One region of the Pseudoalteromonas sp. PB2-1 genome, then DNA from elsewhere that is predicted to be linked to it. Evidence: riboswitches for the same ligand, from Rfam matches in the RefSeq annotation. Region 1 holds a riboswitch; the other holds the start of a gene.

Region 1 (9,943 bases):
TAAAGACCAGTTCACAGAGGGTGAGCGTTACTTTAAATTCAATGGTGAAAATGCAGTGTATTTATCGGTTAAAGCAACGAAAGAGCAAAATATGATCCCCGTTGCTGACTCGGTGAAAGCATACATAGATAAAAAGAACAAAGAGCTGCCTGTGGGTTTACGTCTAGAACCACTGATGGACATGACGTATTACTTGAATGCGCGTTTAGACATGATGAAAAGCAACCTTTTTCAAGGCGCTATCTTAGTGGCTATCATGTTGTCTATCTTCTTGCGCTTTAAACTAGCACTTTGGGTAATGATTGGTTTACCAATTTGTTTCTTAGGTGCCATGATGATGATGCCTGTTTTTGGTATCACTATTAACATTGTATCCCTATTTGCGTTTATTATGGTGCTGGGTATTGTCGTTGACGATGCAATTGTCATAGGGGAAAGTGCCTACACTGAGATAGAGAAAAAAGGGGGCGGCGTCGTTAACGTTGTGAACGGTGCCAAACGTGTAGCAACTCCGGCAACGTTTGGGGTATTAACGACGATTGCTGTATTTGCGCCATTTACTTTATCAAGCGGCCCTGAGAGTGCTTTTTTCTATGGTATCGCGGTCGTCGTTATTTTATGTCTGGTATTCAGTTTAATAGAATCAAAGCTTATTCTACCTGCGCACATTGCCCATACTCACTTTCCACCTATTAACCCTGAGAGTTGGCGAGCACGTTTTAACAAGCGCTTCTTTAACTTTGTGAATGGCCCGTATAAACGCTTTATTGAGCGTTGTGTTGAATGGCGTTGGTTAGTGTTATTCTCATTTATTGGTCTTTTGATTTTGACATTCGCTTTAATTTCGTCAAATCAAGTACGTGTTGTACCAACACCAAAAGTCCCCCATGATTTTCCGCAAATTAACCTAGAAATGAATGAAAATGCATCTGATATACAGACCATTGAAGCAATTCGTGAAATTGAAGCCATGGTTAAAAAGGTTGATCAAGAGACAGAACGTGAGTTTGGTCACACATTATTACGTGATATTTTGGTCTTTAATCAGGGGCGTACTGAAGCACAAATCTTAGCACCATTGGTAGATGAGGACTTGCGTCCATATAATGCTTTCGAGCTATCGCGACGTTGGCGTGAACAGATGCCAAACATTGCCGGTGTTAAATCATTGCAAATCTACGACGATGTAAATGGCGGCGGCAATGATGGCGAGTTTGGATACCTGCTTTATGGGCCCGATGTTGATACTTTAAATGATGCGGGTCGTCGTTTTATTCAGTTGCTGCAACAGCAAAAAGGCTTATTTGATATTAGCTCGACAATTGACCCTGCTAGTAAAGAAGTCCAACTTAGCTTAAAACCAGTTGCTTATGATTTAGGCTTAGACCTTGCCACAATTGCCAATCAAGTTGGTGCAAGTTTTTACGGCGGAGAAGCCCAGCGTGTAATTCGTCGTGGTGAAGAAGTACGTGTAATGGTGCGTTATCCTAAATTAACGCGTGAAGCATTTGCTTCTTTAAAACATGCGGTAGTGACGACACCTGCTGGCAAAGAAGTACTGCTTGGTGATGTGGTTGAGCTAACCGAAAAGCCAGGGATTAGTTATATTCGCCGTGAAGGTGGCTACCGTACTGTATATATCTACGGCAGCATTGACGAAGAAACCATAGAACCAGGTGAAGTGGTCAAGCAGGTCGACGACGTACTACTGCCAAAGCTTAAAGAAGAGTTCCCATCAGTGAAAACTGAATTAGGCGGTGCCATTGAAGAGCAGCAAGCACAGGCGAATGAGCAATTAATGTTTTTTGCTGCAGGGATGTTCTTAGTGTATATCTTACTTGCGGTGCCACTCAAAAGTTATTCACAACCATTGATCGTTATGTCGGTGATTCCGTTTAGCTTGACCGGTGCTATTTGGGGGCATTATTGGTTTGATTTAGATATTAGCTTAATGTCAGGCTTTGGCTTAATTGCTGCTGCAGGGGTGGTGATCAATGACTCTTTAGTTATGACTGACTTTGTGAACCAAGCTCGACGAGAGGGAATGTCAACTCGTCAAGCTGTTATTGAGGCAGGTTGTGCACGCTTTAGAGCAATTACTTTAACGTCAATTACAACCTTTGCTGGCGTACTCCCTATTATGTTTGAAACGAGTTTGCAGGCAAGGTTTGTTATTCCTATGGCAGTGGCCCTTGGTTTTGCAGTGATGTTTGCAACTCTCATTACATTGGTACTTGTTCCTTGCCTGTATATTGTGATGAGTGATGTAGGCCATGTGTTCTTACGTTTTTTCCGTTCAGTGAAAGAACTCATACCAAATCGACGTGCGGTAAGAGATTAATGACTAAGCCAACCTTCGGGTTGGCTTTTTTATAGCTTATTTGTGACTAGTAATTGCTTGTTATACATATCTTTCGGTTACATTCTTTTGTTTGATTTGTTTTCAACTGAGGATTATACTCATTTCAGTTTTTGGCAAACTAACCGAAAGGTTAGGACGCAAAGTTTCCGGTCTAAGGTTTTGATTACAAAGCTATGATAGCGGGGCCGCTGAAAAGCGCACATTCTTCGTGCTTTGGATCTATTGCCTCAAACTAAAATTGTATTTATTTTGTACGGCTGTTATTGGATAGTACCTACTAGCTGTTCTTAGGGTGTTACTTTGTTTATGCATATGTCACTGGCTTCTGGAAAGTGGTTGCCGATAGGTTGCTTAAATCATCATACTCAGCTTTTTGTTGGGGATAAGGTGGTTGTGACTTTTTATGATGCGCAAGGTGAGTTAGCTGATTTGTCATTTCAGTACCCTATTACTAGCTCTGATGAGGGTGAGCCTCATAATTGGCCTCGTTCAATTGCTGAGCATATAAATGTGCACATGCCCATGATTCGAGCAGGAAAAATAACAGAGCAGGGTCTCATCGTAGCATATCGGCTCAATCAGATTTATGCATTAGAAAGCACGGGTATAACCCATGTAAAAGTGGCATTTAACTGTATTGCGAAGTGCGAAAAGAAAATAAAGGATAAAAATCAAGAGTATGATTATGTTTATCCGCAAGCATGCAATGCTTACAGCTCAGGTGTAAAAGTACTACAACCAAAGACTGGCCATATTTATATGTGTAAACCTTGGCCGTATACAGAGTTTTGTCGTGTGAAAGAATCACACAACCCACTCTATGAACCTGGTGTGGGTAAAAGTTGGCCCATGGCATGGCAGCAAGTATCACATTGATAGTTTCCCCCTAAATGCTATTTAGCATTGTTTGGCCCACTCAATTTGAGTGGGCTTTTTTATTTCTGTGTTAGACTCGGGTCATTCGTTTTTAATCGTGGTTTTTCCTGTGTCGCAAAATTCTTATTCTCTGTCTTTATTAACGCCTACCCCTGTAGCTAAAAAACAACCTCATCAATTAACAGCTCATCAATTAACTCGTACTGATAATTACTACTGGATGCGTGACGATGAGCGCGAAAATGCAGACGTGTTGGCACATTTACATGCAGAAAATGAATATTGTGAAAAACAGCTTGCCAGTATTAAACCACTACGAGAAGCGTTATTTAACGAACTAAAAGGGCAGATAGTTAAGGATGATAATACCTTTCCTGTAAAGGATGGCCAGTTCTGGTATCACTCAGAAGTTCGTGGTGATGATGAATATGCGCGCCATTACCGAAGTCGTTCAATTGAAGCCCGTGACAAGCAGTTATTGTTAGATGTAAACCAACTAGCCAGTGATTATGAGTTTTATGAACTAGGTGAAGTCGCAATTAGTCCTGATGAGCAATTACTTGCTTATTCTGAAGATACCGAAGGCCGCTGTATTTACACCGTGCGTTTTAAAAATATTGCCAATGGCGAAGTATTCAGCGATGTACTTGAAAACACAGAAGGGCAAATTGTTTGGGCTAACGACAGTAAAACAGTTTTTTATGTGAAAAAAGACCTACAAACTTTATTGGGTTTTCAGGTGTATCGCCATGTTTTAGGCACCCCACAAACCGATGATGTTTTAGTGTATGAAGAACAGGATAAAAGCTTTTTTCTAGGACTTGGCAAAAGTCGAGATGAAAGCTTAATTATTATTGATCTGGCTACGACTGAAATGAACGATACTTGGGTACTTGATGCTAACAATCCCGAGGGGGAGTTCAGCGCGTTAATGCCGCGTGAAGAAGGCCATGAATTTGATGTTGATAAGCTTGGCGATACTTTTTATATAGTCACAAATTGGCAAGCCAAAAACTTCCGTTTAATGACTGCCACAACCGACACAATTGCTACAAAAGAACAGTGGCAGGAGCATACTGCGCACCGTGATAATGTGTTATTGGAAGGGGTCGAAATATTCAATGACTATCTTATTTTAACTGAGCGAGAGCTTGGTCAAACCCGCTTTGTGGTTGTTGATAAGCAGGAAGAGCGACTCACATTAGAGTTTGAAGACCCTTGTTATTATGCTGCAATAGCGATGAATCCTGAGCCTAACACTCGCTCTGCACGTATTTATTACTCAAGTCTAACAACACCAGGTTCATTGTATGATGTTGATTTAAAAACGGGCAACAAAACGTTATTAAAACAACAGCAAGTACTTGGTGAATTTGACCCAGAGCACTATCGTTCAGAACGACTAATGATCACCGTAAGAGATGGTGAGCAAGTACCAGTGTCATTGGTGTATCGTATTGATAAATTCAATCAAGATGGCTCTAACCCTTTGTTGCAATATGGGTATGGTGCTTATGGCGTTACCACGGATCCGAGTTTTTCTAGTTGTTTATTGAGCCTGCTTGATCGTGGTTTTGTTTATGCCATTGCCCATATTCGTGGCGGTGAAATGCTAGGTCGTCATTGGTATGAACAAGGTAAAAAACAGCATAAACAAAATAGCTTTAACGATTTTATTGATGTTACTCGCTCACTCACTGAGCAAGGCTATGCACATCCACAGAAGGTGTTTGCCTCAGGGGGAAGTGCTGGCGGTTTATTAATGGGGGCTGTCGTAAATCAAGCACCAGAGCTTTATTTAGGCGTGGGCTGTCACGTACCTTTTTTAGATGTGCTGACAACCATGCTTGATGAGAGTATTCCTCTTACAACGAATGAGTATGATGAGTGGGGTAACCCAAATGATCCCGACTTTTACGAAGTCATTAACGCTTATTCCCCATACGATAATATTACGGCTCAAGCCTACCCAAATATATTAGTAACGACGGGTTTTCATGACTCGCAAGTACAATACTGGGAGCCGATGAAATGGGTTGCGAAACTGCGTGAGATAAAAACAGACGACAATATTGTTGTGTTTAAAACGGATATGGATGCCGGACACGGAGGCGCTTCTGGACGCTTTAAAAGCCTTGAAGAGAAAGCGCTTGAAATGGCCTTTTTTATGGCTCTATTAGGTTGAAAATAACCATTTTAAAGCTAATATTACCTTAAACGTAGTAAGAGTGATGTTTGGTTATGTTTAAGCCCCATGGGGAGTGGTTTTATAAAATAAGCCCTCCTTGCGTATTTATTGAGTTTAGAGGCTGTGTTAATAAAGAGGCGTTTGTTGACTTCACGAATAAAATAGCAGACGAAATAACAGGCAACTCAATAAAAAACCTTCATCATTTAATAATAAATGTTAAGCAGTTTGAATTAGCCACCGCAGAAAGCGTTCATATAGCAAAAGCTTATTTTGAAACGGTTAAATCACGTGGCTATAAACAAGTTGATTATGTGGCACCTAATAGTGTGGCTCAAAGTTTGATAGAGTCTGTGTGGAAAGACAGTGGACTCAGGGTGACCTTTCATAAAGATATAAATAGCTTCCTTGAAATTAATCCGCAGTGTGAAGAAATGCGAGCTTGGTTAGAGTCAGCAACATAAACTATAAGCCTGCCCATTTGGGCTTTTATTAAATGAGCTTGCAAAGTACCCAATAGGTTATTGCTCAGATCCCCAAAATACCTTCTAGATTCATTTTAAAACGGCGCGATAAATTTAAAATCGCGTTGCTTTTTAAAATGACTTTATAATCACCACAGTCGGTCGGTATCAACTCACTGATTGCTTTTTTACGAACTAAAGTAGAGCGATGAATACGAATAAACCCCTTACTTGCCAGCTTCTCTGTTAAGTTTTTCATCGTTTCGCGGTGTAATATTGGGCGAGGACTATCTTGGCAATGCAACTCTACATAGTTACCAGCCCCATTTATCCATACGATTTCTTCAATATCAACAAGCCTCACTTTGCCTACATCTCGGACGATTAAATGGGAGTTTTCTTGTTCTTGCACGTGTTCTTGATGATGTGCGCTGGCAAGGGGGCATAAATGAATAAGCTTCTCAAAACACTGATTTATTCGCATAGAATTTGCAGTTGTAAGTATAAAGTCAATAGCACCTATTTCATAAGCTAAGTTAGCTAATTGCGCCGAATCAGCAACAATAACAAGCTTTAAATGCTTGGCAAGCTCTGTTAGTTGTAGCAACTCAAGAGAGCTAGGCGATGAATTGAGTTGATAAAAAGCAACGTGAGTATTTTCAAAATTAAAACTGCTCATTTCATTAATGACAGTAATGGAGTGAAAACTATGGTGCCGTGTTATTGCGCTTTCAAGCATTTTTGCAAATTGCGGCTCTGCGATATGTATTATGCTGTTAAATAAAATGCTTTGCATTGTAGCTCCGAATGTAGCGTACCTGTTAAAAACAATAAGACCGTGTCTGTTCCTATTTTCTATTCAAATTATTTTACAATTTAGTTGTCCCTCAAAATATTCCGCTTATCCCTAATTTTAATCCGCTTACAAAATGCAGCTATCTGAAATGCATAAAGCCCAATAATGTGGCGAGCTGTAACTAAGTGGTTACAAATAATTTTCAGGGGAATTACCATGATAAAAAACGAAAAAAATCCACGTCCATTATTTGTCTATTCTGCAATTGCGATGGCAATGATGGGAGGCGTGTCGGTAAATGCGGTGGCACAGGATGAAGAATTAGAAAAGGTTGAGCGTATTCAAGTGACAGGGTCGCGAATTCGCTCTGCAGAAGCTATGTCTTCAGCACCTATTCAAGTTGTTGATAGCTCGGCTATTGATGCTTCAGGTTCATTAAACATTCAAGACTTATTACTTGAAAACCCAGCATTTGGTACACCGGCAATTAGTCGTACAAACTCAAACTTCAATACTTCAAGTGCAGGTGTTGCGACGGTAGATTTACGTAACTTAGGCTCGAACAGAACGCTTGTACTTGTGAATGGCCGACGTTATGTTGCCGGTGTTCCTGGTAGCTCAGCCGTTGATTTAAATACCATACCAAGTCAGTTTATTGAACGTGTTGAAATTATGACTGGTGGTGCATCGTCGGTGTATGGTTCTGATGCTGTAGCGGGTGTAGTTAACTTTGTCCTTAAAGATGATTTTGAAGGAATAGAGTTTGAAGGCCAGTATGGTGAGTCTAAAGAAGGGGATGATCAATCTAGACAATTCTCAGTGACTTCTGGCTTTAGTGGCTTGGATGATAAAGGGAAAGTAATGTTTCACCTAGGTTATTCTGACCAAGGTGGTGTTTTTGCTCGAGACCGTTCACGTTCTTCTGTTGACCAAATTGCTCAAATTGCTTTTGAAAATAGCGAAACAGGACAAGCGAGTGATATTTTTGAAGCTGTACGTCCATTTTTCTCATCATTTCCTCCACAGGGACGATTTGATGCGGGTGACACGCGCTTTACGTATAACAGCAACAACGTCTTACAAGACTCATTCAGCACCAATGGTGGTGACGGTGTTGAAGCAAATGGCTTTAACCGAAATGGTGTAAGGGCACTCGCAATTCCTACAGAGCGTTACTTGTTTGCATCTAACGGCAGCTACGATATTACCGATAAACATACGTTCTTTTTTGAAGGTACATATGCATCAACATCAACTCAGTCTGAGCTAGAACCTTTTCCTTTTGCTTCAGATGATATTTATGCTAACGGGCGTGTTCCTATCGAATTTTTGGTTAATGATGAGCTACTGCGTAATGCATTTGTACCGGATGAAATCTATAACGCAGCAACAGACACTGATGGTGATGGCTTAAGAGATATTTTCTTTGCAAAACGACTCTCTGATATTGGTAACCGCGGCGCACGAGCTGAGCGTGATACTTTCAGACTAGCAGTTGGTTTCCAAGGTGAAATTAACGATAGTTGGTTTTATGACACCTACTATGTATACGGTAAAACAAAAGAAGCGCAGCTTTCTAGTGGTTTAGTTAATGTACAAAGCTTTCGCCGAGGTTTAGAGGCTGTTATTGATAGCCAAGATTTAGACAATGATGGAATTACCAACGAAGCAATTTGTTTGGATGCCACTGCAAGAAGCTTTAATTGTGCTCCAGTCAATATTTTTGGTTTTAACTCTATGTCGCAAAGTGCAATAGACTTTGTTCGAGCGCCAAGCATGTTGTCGACTTCTGTAGAGCAAGAGATTATCGGTGGTAATATCACTGGTGATTTATTTGAATTACCTGCAGGTATGGTCGGTATTGCAGCAGGTTTTGAATATCGTGAAGAGTTCTCACGTAGTGAGTTTGATGCACTACAACAAGCTGGCTTAAATGCAGGTAATGCAATTCCTGCTACAGAAGGTGAGTTTGATGTAACAGAGTATTATGTAGAGGCTAATATTCCAGTACTTGAATCTGTTACCATGAATGCAGCAATTCGTTTGTCTGATTATTCAACAGTAGGAAACACAGAAAGTTGGAATGTGGGTGTTGATTGGGAAGTTACTGAGGATTTACGTCTTCGTGCAACACGCGCTCGTTCTACTCGTGCTCCTAATATTGATGAACTATTTTCACCACCTTCTCAAACTTTCCCTAGTGGCTTAAATGATCCTTGTGTAGGTGTCTCTAGTACGGGTGATGGTGCTCTGGGTGATGCGTGTCGTGCCGATGTTGGTATTGCAAATAACATCGCGACAAATGGTGAGTTTACGCTAAACCAGTCAGATTTACAGGGTATCAGTGGTTTCAATCGTGGTAATCCTGATTTAAAAGAGGAAGTGGGTGATTCCGTAACCGTGGGTGTAGTGTTTACACCAGAAAGCTTAATCTCTGGCTTAGATATCACAATCGATTATTTTGATATCGAGGTAACCGATGCAATCGTTCCAACACCACGCCAATTTATACTTTCGCAGTGTTATGGTGGCGGTGACGACAGTTTTTGTAACTTTATTACTCGTCGCAGTGCCGCAGCAGGTAATAACAGTGCTGGCTCACTTGAGTTTATTGACAGTGGACAATCAAATAGTGGTGGTATAAGTACTGAAGGGGTTGATTTGACCTTAACTTACTCTAGTGACATCGGTCCTGGTCAATTCAGAACGCGTTTAGCGTATACTTACCTAATTGATGGTTACACAATTCCACTACCTGGTGCCGATAAAGATGAGTTTGCTGGTGAGGTAGGCTCTTCTGAGCATAAGGCTAACTGGAACTTTGGCTACAAGTATAATGATTTTGACTTTAATTGGAGCTTAACATTTATTGGTGATGCTGCTTTTGATGATCAATTCTTAAATTCGTTTGATAACATTCCTGCAGGGTCTGTAGGGGTTGGTTCCGTTACTTACCATGATGTTCAGGCAAGTTATCATATAACTGACTCAATAGAGTTGTATGCAGGTGCAAATAACTTATTTGATAAAGAACCACCACGTATCATTTCAGGTGTAACTGGTTCAGATACAGGAGCTGAAACTGATGCAGGTACGTATGATCCTATCGGTCGAACTGTCTATGTAGGTTTTAGAAGTAAGTTTTAAATAAGTGATTTAATGCCACTTATACCAATAAAAACGCCACTGATAACAGTGGCGTTGTTGTATCGAATAAGAGGCTTTAATGTAGATCATGAATCGCTTGTTGTTTAACG
Region 2 (9,943 bases), 1.1 Mb from region 1:
GTACCAGGGCTTATCTTGGGTATTGTGGTGGCAGTTATACAAGGCGCCACCTCTATTCAAGAGCAAACGTTAACCTTTCTACCTCGTATGTTGCTAACACTGTTAATGGTGGTGTTTGCAGGGCATTGGTTAGTGCGCACCTTATTGACGTGGTTTGAAGACCTTAAGTTTATGATCCCAGGGGTTTTTGGTTGAACTCCTTAATTGCTTTAACCAGTAACGACATTGTTAGCTGGATGGGCACCATGTGGTGGCCATTTGTTCGGTTTTCGGCTTTGCTGTGGGCAATGCCAGTATTTGAAAACCCCGCAGTGACTCCACGCGCCCGAATCGCTGTGGCTATGATGCTGGCCTTTTTAGTGGCAGGGCAATTGCCACTCGCTCCAGCGGTTGATATTTTTTCGTTAGATGCTGTCGTGCTGACTGTTGAGCAGATCATTTTTGGTGTCTTAATGGGGCTTGCCTTGCGGTTGTTGTTTGAAGTGATGTCTCTGGTTGGTCTTGTGTTGTCGATGCAAATGGGTTTATCGATGGCTTTGGTAATGGACCCTGGCAGTGGTAATCAGGTTGCATTATTAGGGCAGTTATTCTGGATAATGGCTGCGCTTTTGTTTTTTGCCGCTGACGGTCATTTAATTACGTTGCACGTTATGGTCGAGAGTTTTACTGTTTGGCCTATAGGCAGCAGTATTTATAACTTGGACATTATGGCTGTCGTTAATTTATTTGCTTGGTTATTAGCCTCTACTCTACTACTTGCACTACCTGGCGTGATTGCCATGATGTTAGTCAATCTAACGTTTGGCGTAGCAAGTCGCGCAGCTCCTTCTTTGAATATTTTTGTTTTAGGCTTTCCGATGGCCTTAATAATGGGTTTCTTTTGTGTATTTATGACACTTAGTTACACAGGCAATGCATTTGCTAAATTGACCTACCATGTTTTAACCGTATTTAAAACGGCGATGGGAGGGTGAATGTCAGATAACAGTGCACAAGAAAAAACAGAACAGCCCAGTGAAAAGCGCCTCAAAAAAGCACGTGAAGATGGGCAGGTAGCCCGTTCTAAAGAACTTAATACGGCTATTTTATTGATGGTGAGTGTGGCAGGGCTATTGTTTTTCGCTAATTTATTTTATGACCTATTTATTGGCTTGATGCGCACAAGTATGCAACTGGATCATCGTATTATCGATAATACGAAACTCATGCCAAATGCCATTGCTCAAGCAATACTCGATATGCTGGCAACTTTAGTGCCGTTTTTATTGCTCGCGTTTTGCGCTATGTGGATCACGGGAGTGTTACCTGGTGGGTTTATTTTCTCAAAAAAATTACTCGCACCTAAGTTAAGTAAGCTAAATCCTCTTTCGGGTTTAGGAAGAATGTTTGGTAAACAGGTTTTGACTGAGCTGTTAAAGTCGATGATTAAAATTGCCTTGTTAGCTATTTGCTTATTTAGCTTTTTGACTCAGTTATGGCAGCAGTTAGTAGCCTTACAAAATCAAGACTTGCTGGTGGCTCTAAATCAAGGTATTAGCCTGCTATTTTTAGCTATGATGATCACTGTAACTTTGCTGTTATTTGTAGCTGTGATTGATGTGCCTATTCAGCAAAAACAAATTCTAGATAAAATTAAAATGACCCATCAAGAAGTCAAGGAAGAGCGCAAATCATCCGATGGTAACCCCGAGATCAAAAGCAAAATTAAGCAAATTCAATATCAGCAAGCAAATAGGCGTATCGAAGAGCGGGTCCCCACAGCAGACGTGATTGTTACAAATCCAACACACTATGCGGTTGCGATTCGCTATAACGAAGAAAAAGCCAAAGCACCTTATGTTGTCGCTAAAGGCATGGATGAAATGGCACTTAGGATCAGAACATTAGGGCGTCAGCACAATAAAGAAGTTATTGAGTTACCTGCTTTAGCGCGGGCTATCTATTTTTCGACACGCATCGACCAAGAAGTACCTAATGGACTTTATAAAGCGGTTGCTTATGTACTTACTTATGTAATGCAGCTAAAGGCTTACAAGCAAGGGCGAGGTCAAGCGCCAGCGCCATTGCCTGAACTTGAAATTCCAAAAAATTTACAAAAACCATAATGGTGGAGAATGACTTTGAATTGGCGTAGTTTAACCCGACCTTATACTGCTATACCGGTATTGCTGTTAGCTGTTTTATCTATGGTTATTTTGCCATTACCCGCATGGCTACTGGATACCTTATTCACCTTTAATATTGTACTTTCTGTGATCGTGTTATTGGTTGCTGTTTCAAGTTCGAAACCACTCGATTTTTCTGTTTTCCCAACCATTCTGTTGGTTGCAACCTTAATGCGCCTTACCCTAAATATTGCATCGACTAGGGTTGTTTTACTACATGGTCATGAAGGCTCTGATGTGGCAGGGCGAGTCATTCAAGCATTTGGTGAGGTGGTGATTGGTGGCAACTATGTTGTTGGTATCGTCGTATTCATTATTCTGATGGTGATTAACTTTGTCGTAATCACCAAAGGTGGCGAGCGTATCTCTGAAGTTGCAGCACGTTTTACTCTTGATGCAATGCCAGGCAAGCAAATGGCAATTGATGCCGACTTAAATGCGGGACTAATTGGCCCAGAACAAGCTAAAGAACGACGTACTACCGTGGCACAAGAAGCTGATTTCTATGGTTCAATGGATGGTGCTTCTAAATTTGTACGCGGTGATGCAATAGCCGGTCTGATCATCTTAGTGATCAACTTACTGGGTGGTGTCAGCATTGGGGTATTTCAGCATGACTTGAGCATGGCTGAAGCATTTCAACGTTTCGCTCTTTTAACAATTGGTGACGGCTTAGTTGCACAAGTCCCTTCATTATTACTGGCTGTTGCTGCGGCAATTATTGTTACCAGAATGAACGATGAAGGTGACATGAGTGAAGCGGTGGGAAGCCAGTTACTTGCCTCACCAAGAGTGATTCTAACAGCCGCATTAGTCATGCTGGTGTTAGGTATTGTGCCAGGCATGCCAAGCCTTGCGTTTATTGGCTTTGCACTGCCTCTTTTGTATGTTGCTTGGCGACTTTACAAAAAGACACCACAAGGGCAGTTAGAAGAAGCGCAAAGTATTACAGATACAATTGCCCAAGAACAAGCAGCTCTGAGCTGGCAAGATATTCCGCATGTCGATACTTTAAGCGTTGAGCTTGGTTTTCGTTTAGTTTATCTGGCCGATAAGGAAAAAGGTGAGGAGCTAGCAAAAACAATACGTGGTATGCGTAAAAGCTTATCTGAACAACTTGGTTTCTTGTTACCTGAAATCAGAGTTAAAGATAATCTCAATCTTAATCCTCAAGAATATAAAATCAAACTAGCAGGAGTGGCCGTTGCGTCTGCTCAACTGAATGCCAAGCAGCTACTAGCTTTAAACACCGGCGATACTTACGGCCAGTTAGATGGTGAACTAACGACGGACCCAGCTTATGGTTTGGAAGCTGTGTGGGTTGATGAGCAAAATAAAGCCAAGGCACTGAATATGGGTTATTCAGTTGTCGACTTAGCCACGGTAATCGCAACGCATATGGGCAAAGTGATAAAAGAGCATTTAGATGAGCTGTTTAGTTATGAAGATATTCAAAACTTACACGAGAGATTAAAGACTGTATCACCTAGTTTGGCTGATGCGCTTGAAAAGTCTTTACCAATTAACCTGCAACTAAAAGTGATGAGAATGCTACTTAAGGAGCATGTCGCGATTGGTGATATCGTGACTATTGCAGGCACTTTAGTTGACAGTATCGAAGTCACAAAAGACCCGATTCTACTTGCTGCCGATGTACGCTGTGCACTAAAACGTGTGTTAGTAAAACAAGTGATGGGCAATCGTGACGAATTAGCTGCTTATAGCTTAGATGAAAAACTAGAGCAAACGATGCAAAGTTCGTTAGAACAAGCCATGCAAGCAGGGAAGGTAGCATTAGATAGTTTTGCTGTAGATCCTAATTTACTTGGCCAGTTCCAACGAGCCATGCCTGTGATTACTGATGAAATGAAATCTCAAGGTGTTAACCCTGTGTTGATTGTTATTCCGCAGCTAAGACCTTTACTGGCGCGCTATGCACGTTCATTTACGAAGGGAGGTTTATCAGTGCTTTCTTATAATGAAGTGCCTGATAATATTAAAGTTAGTATCGTTGGCTCTTTAGGATAGTGTAAGCGGTATGAATTTAATATGAATAAATACCCGTAATGTTGCTTTTTGGTTTTTTTTATCTATAATCATTAAGAATTAGGTACTTGTTAACTGTTTTATAATAACAGTTACTTAGTTGGAAACACTAAGACAATTAAATGGCAAACTACACCGAAAGGGTAGGACGCAAAGCTTCCAGTCTAAAACCGCAAGGTCATGATAGTGGGGTTACATTAACTTAGCGGCACGTCTATTCGCCTCTTCAGGCAATTTGTTCCGCTTATTATATACGTTAAAGCCCTTAATTGGGCTGTTTATGATAATTGGAATACGAATGAACAACTCATATCAGCTTGTTAAGGCAACTTTTTTAATTGTTGTAGGCATTATAACTGCTTATGCATTGCCTGTGAAAGCTGAACGCGTAATTACCCAAAATTATGAGCAGGCAACATGGTATGTCAGTGGCGATGCTTTTTATTGCCAACTTAGCCAAAAATTAGATAGTTATGCGCAATTATCGATTATTAGCGAGCCTGCAGAGCCACAGCACCTAGATTTTAAGTGGTTGTTAACCGAACGTGATATCACGGATGTACAAGTATTTGCCCGTACAGCGGATTGGCAAAACAAGCAAGCAATCGCCCCTTCTATACAATTCTTTTCAGCCAATATTGAGCAGCAACAGGTTACGTTTAAACAAGGTGTTGCACCTCTTTTAAGCGCCATTAAGCAAGGCTACTGGTTAGATACAATCGTCGGGTTTGGCGATGAGCAACTGAGACTGACCTTTCCTACAACTCATAGTGATAACGCGATTGATAAATACCAGCAATGCCGTGAAAAATTAGCACCTTTATCTTGGCGACAAGCGAGAGATTATGAAATTAATTTTGACTCAGGAGAGCGTGTTGTTAAACGTGCCGCAGACCTGAGTTATTTAGAGAAACTAGTTCGTTATATTCAACTCGATCCTAAAGTTAAGAAAGTCATGATTGATGGACATACAGATAATGTCGGTTCTCCACTTGCCAATCGTTTGTTATCGAAAGAAAGAGCCGATGATGTGGCATCCCGACTTATTGAGTACGGGATCGATGCAAAGTTAATTGAGATCAGGGCTCACGGAGGACGCTATCCCGTGGCAAGCAATTCAGATTCGAACGGTCAGTCTTCAAATAGGCGCGTCTTAATTCGTCTATTTCGTCAAAAAAGCTAAGGTGTGAGAAGGAATATGGATCAGAAACATCTACTATGGCTTGCGCCAGAACAACCATCACGTGAAATTGAATTGGCGATCAATGATGAGCAGTATCAACTTCTGTACACAGATTCGATCCCCGACGCTATTGGTTATTGTTTGAGTTATCAGCCTGAACTGGTATTAATTGATGCTCAACAAGCACAAATGAACTTGGTTGACTTGGTAAAACTAGTTAAAAGAACTCATCAAGGTGGACAAATTATCACGCTTGTGGAATCGAACCAAGGTGAGCTTGCTTCACAGTCACTCAATAATGGTGCTGTCGACTTTTTACTTAAACCGTTTTTTGCTGATCAACTCAAACTAACTATCCGTAACGCTGATTCTATGAAGCATGGTGTGAGTGACTTAATTGCTGTGTCACTGAAATCACAGCAAGTGCTGAGACTTGCCAATCGTGCAGCACAAACATCTGCAAGCGTACTCATTATGGGTGAGTCGGGTACAGGTAAAGAAAAGCTCGCTAACTTCATTCATCAATCTTCTCCACGTGCAGATAAGCCATTTATTGCGGTTAACTGCGCAGCTATTCCAGAAAATATGCTGGAGTCTATGTTATTTGGTTATAACAAAGGTGCATTTACGGGGGCGGTAGCACAGCAAGCGGGTAAGTTTGAGCTTGCAAATGGCGGCACTATTTTACTGGATGAGATAACTGAACTGCCTTTAGAGCTGCAAGCTAAATTACTTCGTGTCCTACAGGAGCGAGAGGTTGAGCGATTAGGCAGTCATCAACGCATTAAACTCGACATTCGTGTGATTGCAGCATGCAATAAGCCACTGCGTGAGCAAGTAGAGAAAGGCCTTTTTCGTGAAGACTTATTTTACCGCTTAGATGTATTGCCGTTAATGTGGCCAGCATTACGTGACCGAAGTGACGATATTTTACCATTAGCGAAGTATTTTATTGCTAAATACGGAGATGAGAAGTTTCACTTTAGTCAACAGGCAGAGCAGTTGATGCATAGCTATCACTGGCCAGGTAATGTTCGTGAGCTGGAAAATGTAGTGCAAAGGGCATTAGTGATGGCTCGCGGTGTCGAAATTCAAGCGGCAGATCTAAACCTACCCGAAAACGTTAAAGCACTCACGACAACCAGTGCGTCACAGTTAAAACATAGCAAGAAACAAGCTGAATTTGATTATATTTATGATTTACTTAGCCGTTTCAAAGGACACAGAACCCAAACCGCAGAGGCACTCGGTGTGAGTACCCGAGCTCTTCGATACAAAATAGCCGCCATGCGTGAGTATGGCATGGATATAGACGCAATCGCTTAATTTAAGGAACAGAGTAATGTCACCTATTGAAAGTCAACGCCTTCTGCTTGGAAAAATGACTGATATGCAGCAACTAGCTGCGGCAGAGAGCATTGCGCCTGCAGCAAGTAAATATCAAGACGCAGCAATTAGTACTGAATTCAAAACAGTTGTTCGCGCTGTTAATGAGCAACAAAATATCTCATCGCAAATGATGCATGCGGTAGATACGGGGCAAACGGATGATGTTGTGGGGGCAATGGTCGCAAGTCAAAAAGCCAGCCTAAGCTTCTCAATGTTAATGGAAGTACGCAATAAACTACTTAATGGCATTGATGATGTCATGCGTATGTCACTGTAGAGGTTGTTATGAAAGGCGAATTAACTAAAGCTGTACCGCCGATGTCTGGGGAGACAAACCTACGTGAAAAAGTCGTAAACTTCTCAAATAAAATAAACTTTTCAAATAAAAGCCATGATAGAAATGTCGCGACAATCGCTTTATTGGCGACGTTAGTAGCTGCAACTATCGTTGTTATTTTGTGGACATCAGCAAAGAACTACGTGCCACTCTACGGCAACCAAGAAAGTTATGATAAAGCTAATATTTTAGAAATATTGGATAAAGAACAAATTGTGTTTCGTATCGATAACGACACAGGCAATATTTTAGTTCCTCAAGAAAAATTAGCAGACGCACGAATCACTCTAGCGGCACGTGGTATTAAAGCTTCAATGCCTGAGGGCGTTGATAACCTAAGTGCTAAAGTGTCGATGGGCACAAGCCAGTTTATGGAATCGATGCAATATCAACATGCTTTGGAGGGAGAACTTGCTCGCACCATTATTAATATGCAAGGTGTTCGCAATGCGCGAGTACATTTAGCAATACCAAAGCGTAGCTTATTTATAGGTAGGGAAGAGCAAAAATCAGCTGCATCTGTAATGGTTGATTTAGCGCCAGGGCATGAGCTAAAAGCTGAACAAGTAGAAGCTATTATTTCACTCATCATTGGCTCGGTACCAGGTTTAAACCCGCGAGATGTATCAGTAGTCGATCAACGCGGTAAGTTACTGTCGGGTGATTTATTTGATACCACTCCCGTTGGTAAAGAAAGTGATAAGAAGCTCGCATTTATCGAAAAGGTTGAACGTAACATAGAACAACGCGCTGAAATTATGTTACTGCCTATTTTAGGCGAAGGAAATTTTCGAATTCAGGTCTCAACAGATGTTGATTTTAGCGTTGTTGAAGAAACACGTGAAGCGGTAGACCCACAAGGGGTGTTAAAGCAAGAATTGGTTAAATCAGATTCTCGACAAGACCAATTTGCCGGTGGTATTCCGGGTTCACTGGCTAATCAACCTCCATTGCCAGATCAAGAAGGTGAAGAGGCTGAAAATGAACGAGTGTCTGAACGCAGTGAAAGTAGCCGTGAATATGAAAATGGCCGCTCTGTTACCCATACTCGTTTTGAAGTTGGACGCTTAAGCTCAATGAGCGTATCGGTACTTGTTAATGAACAAGCCGCAGCCACAGCTGAAGGTTGGAGCCAAGAAGGCCTAAACTCTTTAGGCGAAATGGTTAAAACAGCCACCGGTTTTAATGAGCAGCGTGGCGATCAGTTCAATATCACCAGTTTTGCATTTGTTGAAGCAAAACCTTTTGTACCGTCTGACGGATTACAATGGTGGCAAATGCCTGAAATTCGAGAGTATGCTCGTTACATTTTCGGTACTTTTATTAGTTTAATGCTTATTTTCTTTGCGGTAAGACCGCTGGTAAATCATTTGATTAAAGGCAAAACAACAGCTTCAACACCAAGTGAAAATGAGCAAGAAAAATTAGCCGCCGCTAAAAGCGATGCCTATGAAAGACAAAGTACACCTCTGGATGGCGCACTTGAGCGAGATAGCAAAAATGAGCAGCCTGAGCAGGAAGGTGAAAATATTGCGTTGCCTAAGATAGGCAGTGATTTTGAAGAGCAAATTGCACATATGCAGTTATTAGCAAGCCGAGAAACCGAGCGTGTAACCTCTGTTATTAAATATTGGGTAGAGCAAGGAGTTGAAGTTGAGTCAAGTAAATCAAGATAATGTGACAATGTCAGCACCTGCTCGTGCGTCACTCGATAGAGCTGCTATTTTACTGCTCAGTATGGGTGAAGAAAATGCAGCAAGTGTGATCCGTAAACTCGGTCGCCGTGAGGTACAAGCAATCTCAGAGCGAATGGCCAGTATTTCTAACATTACAAAAAATGATGTAGCTGACACGCTCACCAGTTTTTTCGATTGTTACCGTAACGAAAGTGGGGTTAATGGTGCATCAAGGCTGTATCTTGAAAGAGCACTTGATAAAGCCGTTGGACGTAAGCTTGCCCGTGGCATGTTAGATGATATTTATGGTGGCGCGATGAGTGACGATCTGCGTCGTTTAGAGTGGATCCCACCTGAGCTAATTGTCCGTTTCTTAGAGCATGAACATGTGCAAATGCAAGCGCTGTTTTTAGCGTTTTTACCAGCGGATCAAGCCGCTGCTGTCATTGCATTGTTTCCTCAAGCAAAGCATGAAGACCTATTATACCGTATTGCCAGCTTACGAGAAGTCAGTGAGCATGTTATGGATGATATTCGATTAACCATTGAAGCCTGTATTGAGTTTGTCGGCAAGCAAGTCGGCTCTCAGGTAAATGGTGTTGATAAAGTCGCTGATATTATGAGCCGTTATAACGGCAATAAAAGCCAAATTATTGAAGTTATTAAAAAGCATGATTTACAAGTGGCAGATGCAGTACAAGAGCGTATGTATGACTTTGCCAGTTTATTACTGCAAAGTGATGAGACCCTTTCTCAATTAATGAACGACGTACCTGACGAGCTTTGGTTGATGGCATTAAAAGGCGCAGATGAAAAAATTGTGGCGCGCCTTTTGGGGGCATTACCAAAACGCTTAGCGCAAGTGTATCAACAGCAGTTAGAAGCAACAACATCACAGCCGGTGAGTAAAGTGGATGCTGCACGTCGTGAAATCATGAGCATTGTACGTGATATGAGCAAGCGAGAAGAAATTACTTATCAGCTATACGAAGAAGAGACCGCGGGTTAAGTGCTATGCAAGCTTATCAATTTCCAACGTTAACAAAAGAACAACAGCACCAGAGTGTTCAACAGCGTATCGAGGCAGCTGAGCAGGCTGCTTGGCAAAAGGGTTATGATGAGGGATTAAAGCAAGGTCAAGCGGCGC

Evidence for each region. A riboswitch is a leader RNA that binds a small molecule or an ion and turns the genes downstream of it on or off. The one in region 1 is predicted to bind cyclic di-GMP.
Region 2: another riboswitch for cyclic di-GMP. It lies ahead of L0Z67_RS04470 (OmpA family protein); the one in region 1 lies ahead of L0Z67_RS16485 (chitin-binding protein).

What each region holds. Positions count from the first base shown of each region.
Region 1 covers NZ_CP090667.1:3,511,615-3,521,557, reverse strand. Annotated here, with positions in the region: gene L0Z67_RS16490 (efflux RND transporter permease subunit) at 1-2,341, shown strand, start outside; cyclic di-GMP riboswitch class I at 2,465-2,555, shown strand; gene L0Z67_RS16485 (chitin-binding protein) at 2,669-3,238, shown strand; gene L0Z67_RS16480 (S9 family peptidase) at 3,348-5,423, shown strand; gene L0Z67_RS16475 (hypothetical protein) at 5,480-5,890, shown strand; gene L0Z67_RS16470 (LytTR family DNA-binding domain-containing protein) at 5,955-6,686, opposite strand; gene L0Z67_RS16465 (TonB-dependent receptor domain-containing protein) at 6,903-9,833, shown strand.
Region 2 covers NZ_CP090667.1:945,263-955,205, forward strand. Annotated here, with positions in the region: gene L0Z67_RS04450 (flagellar biosynthetic protein FliQ) at 1-195, shown strand, start outside; gene fliR (flagellar biosynthetic protein FliR) at 192-974, shown strand; gene flhB (flagellar biosynthesis protein FlhB) at 975-2,105, shown strand; gene flhA (flagellar biosynthesis protein FlhA) at 2,121-4,193, shown strand; cyclic di-GMP riboswitch class I at 4,326-4,411, shown strand; gene L0Z67_RS04470 (OmpA family protein) at 4,510-5,394, shown strand; gene L0Z67_RS04475 (sigma-54 dependent transcriptional regulator) at 5,410-6,720, shown strand; gene L0Z67_RS04480 (flagellar hook-basal body complex protein FliE) at 6,737-7,060, shown strand; gene fliF (flagellar basal-body MS-ring/collar protein FliF) at 7,069-8,796, shown strand; gene L0Z67_RS04490 (FliG C-terminal domain-containing protein) at 8,774-9,805, shown strand; gene L0Z67_RS04495 (FliH/SctL family protein) at 9,811-9,943, shown strand, end outside.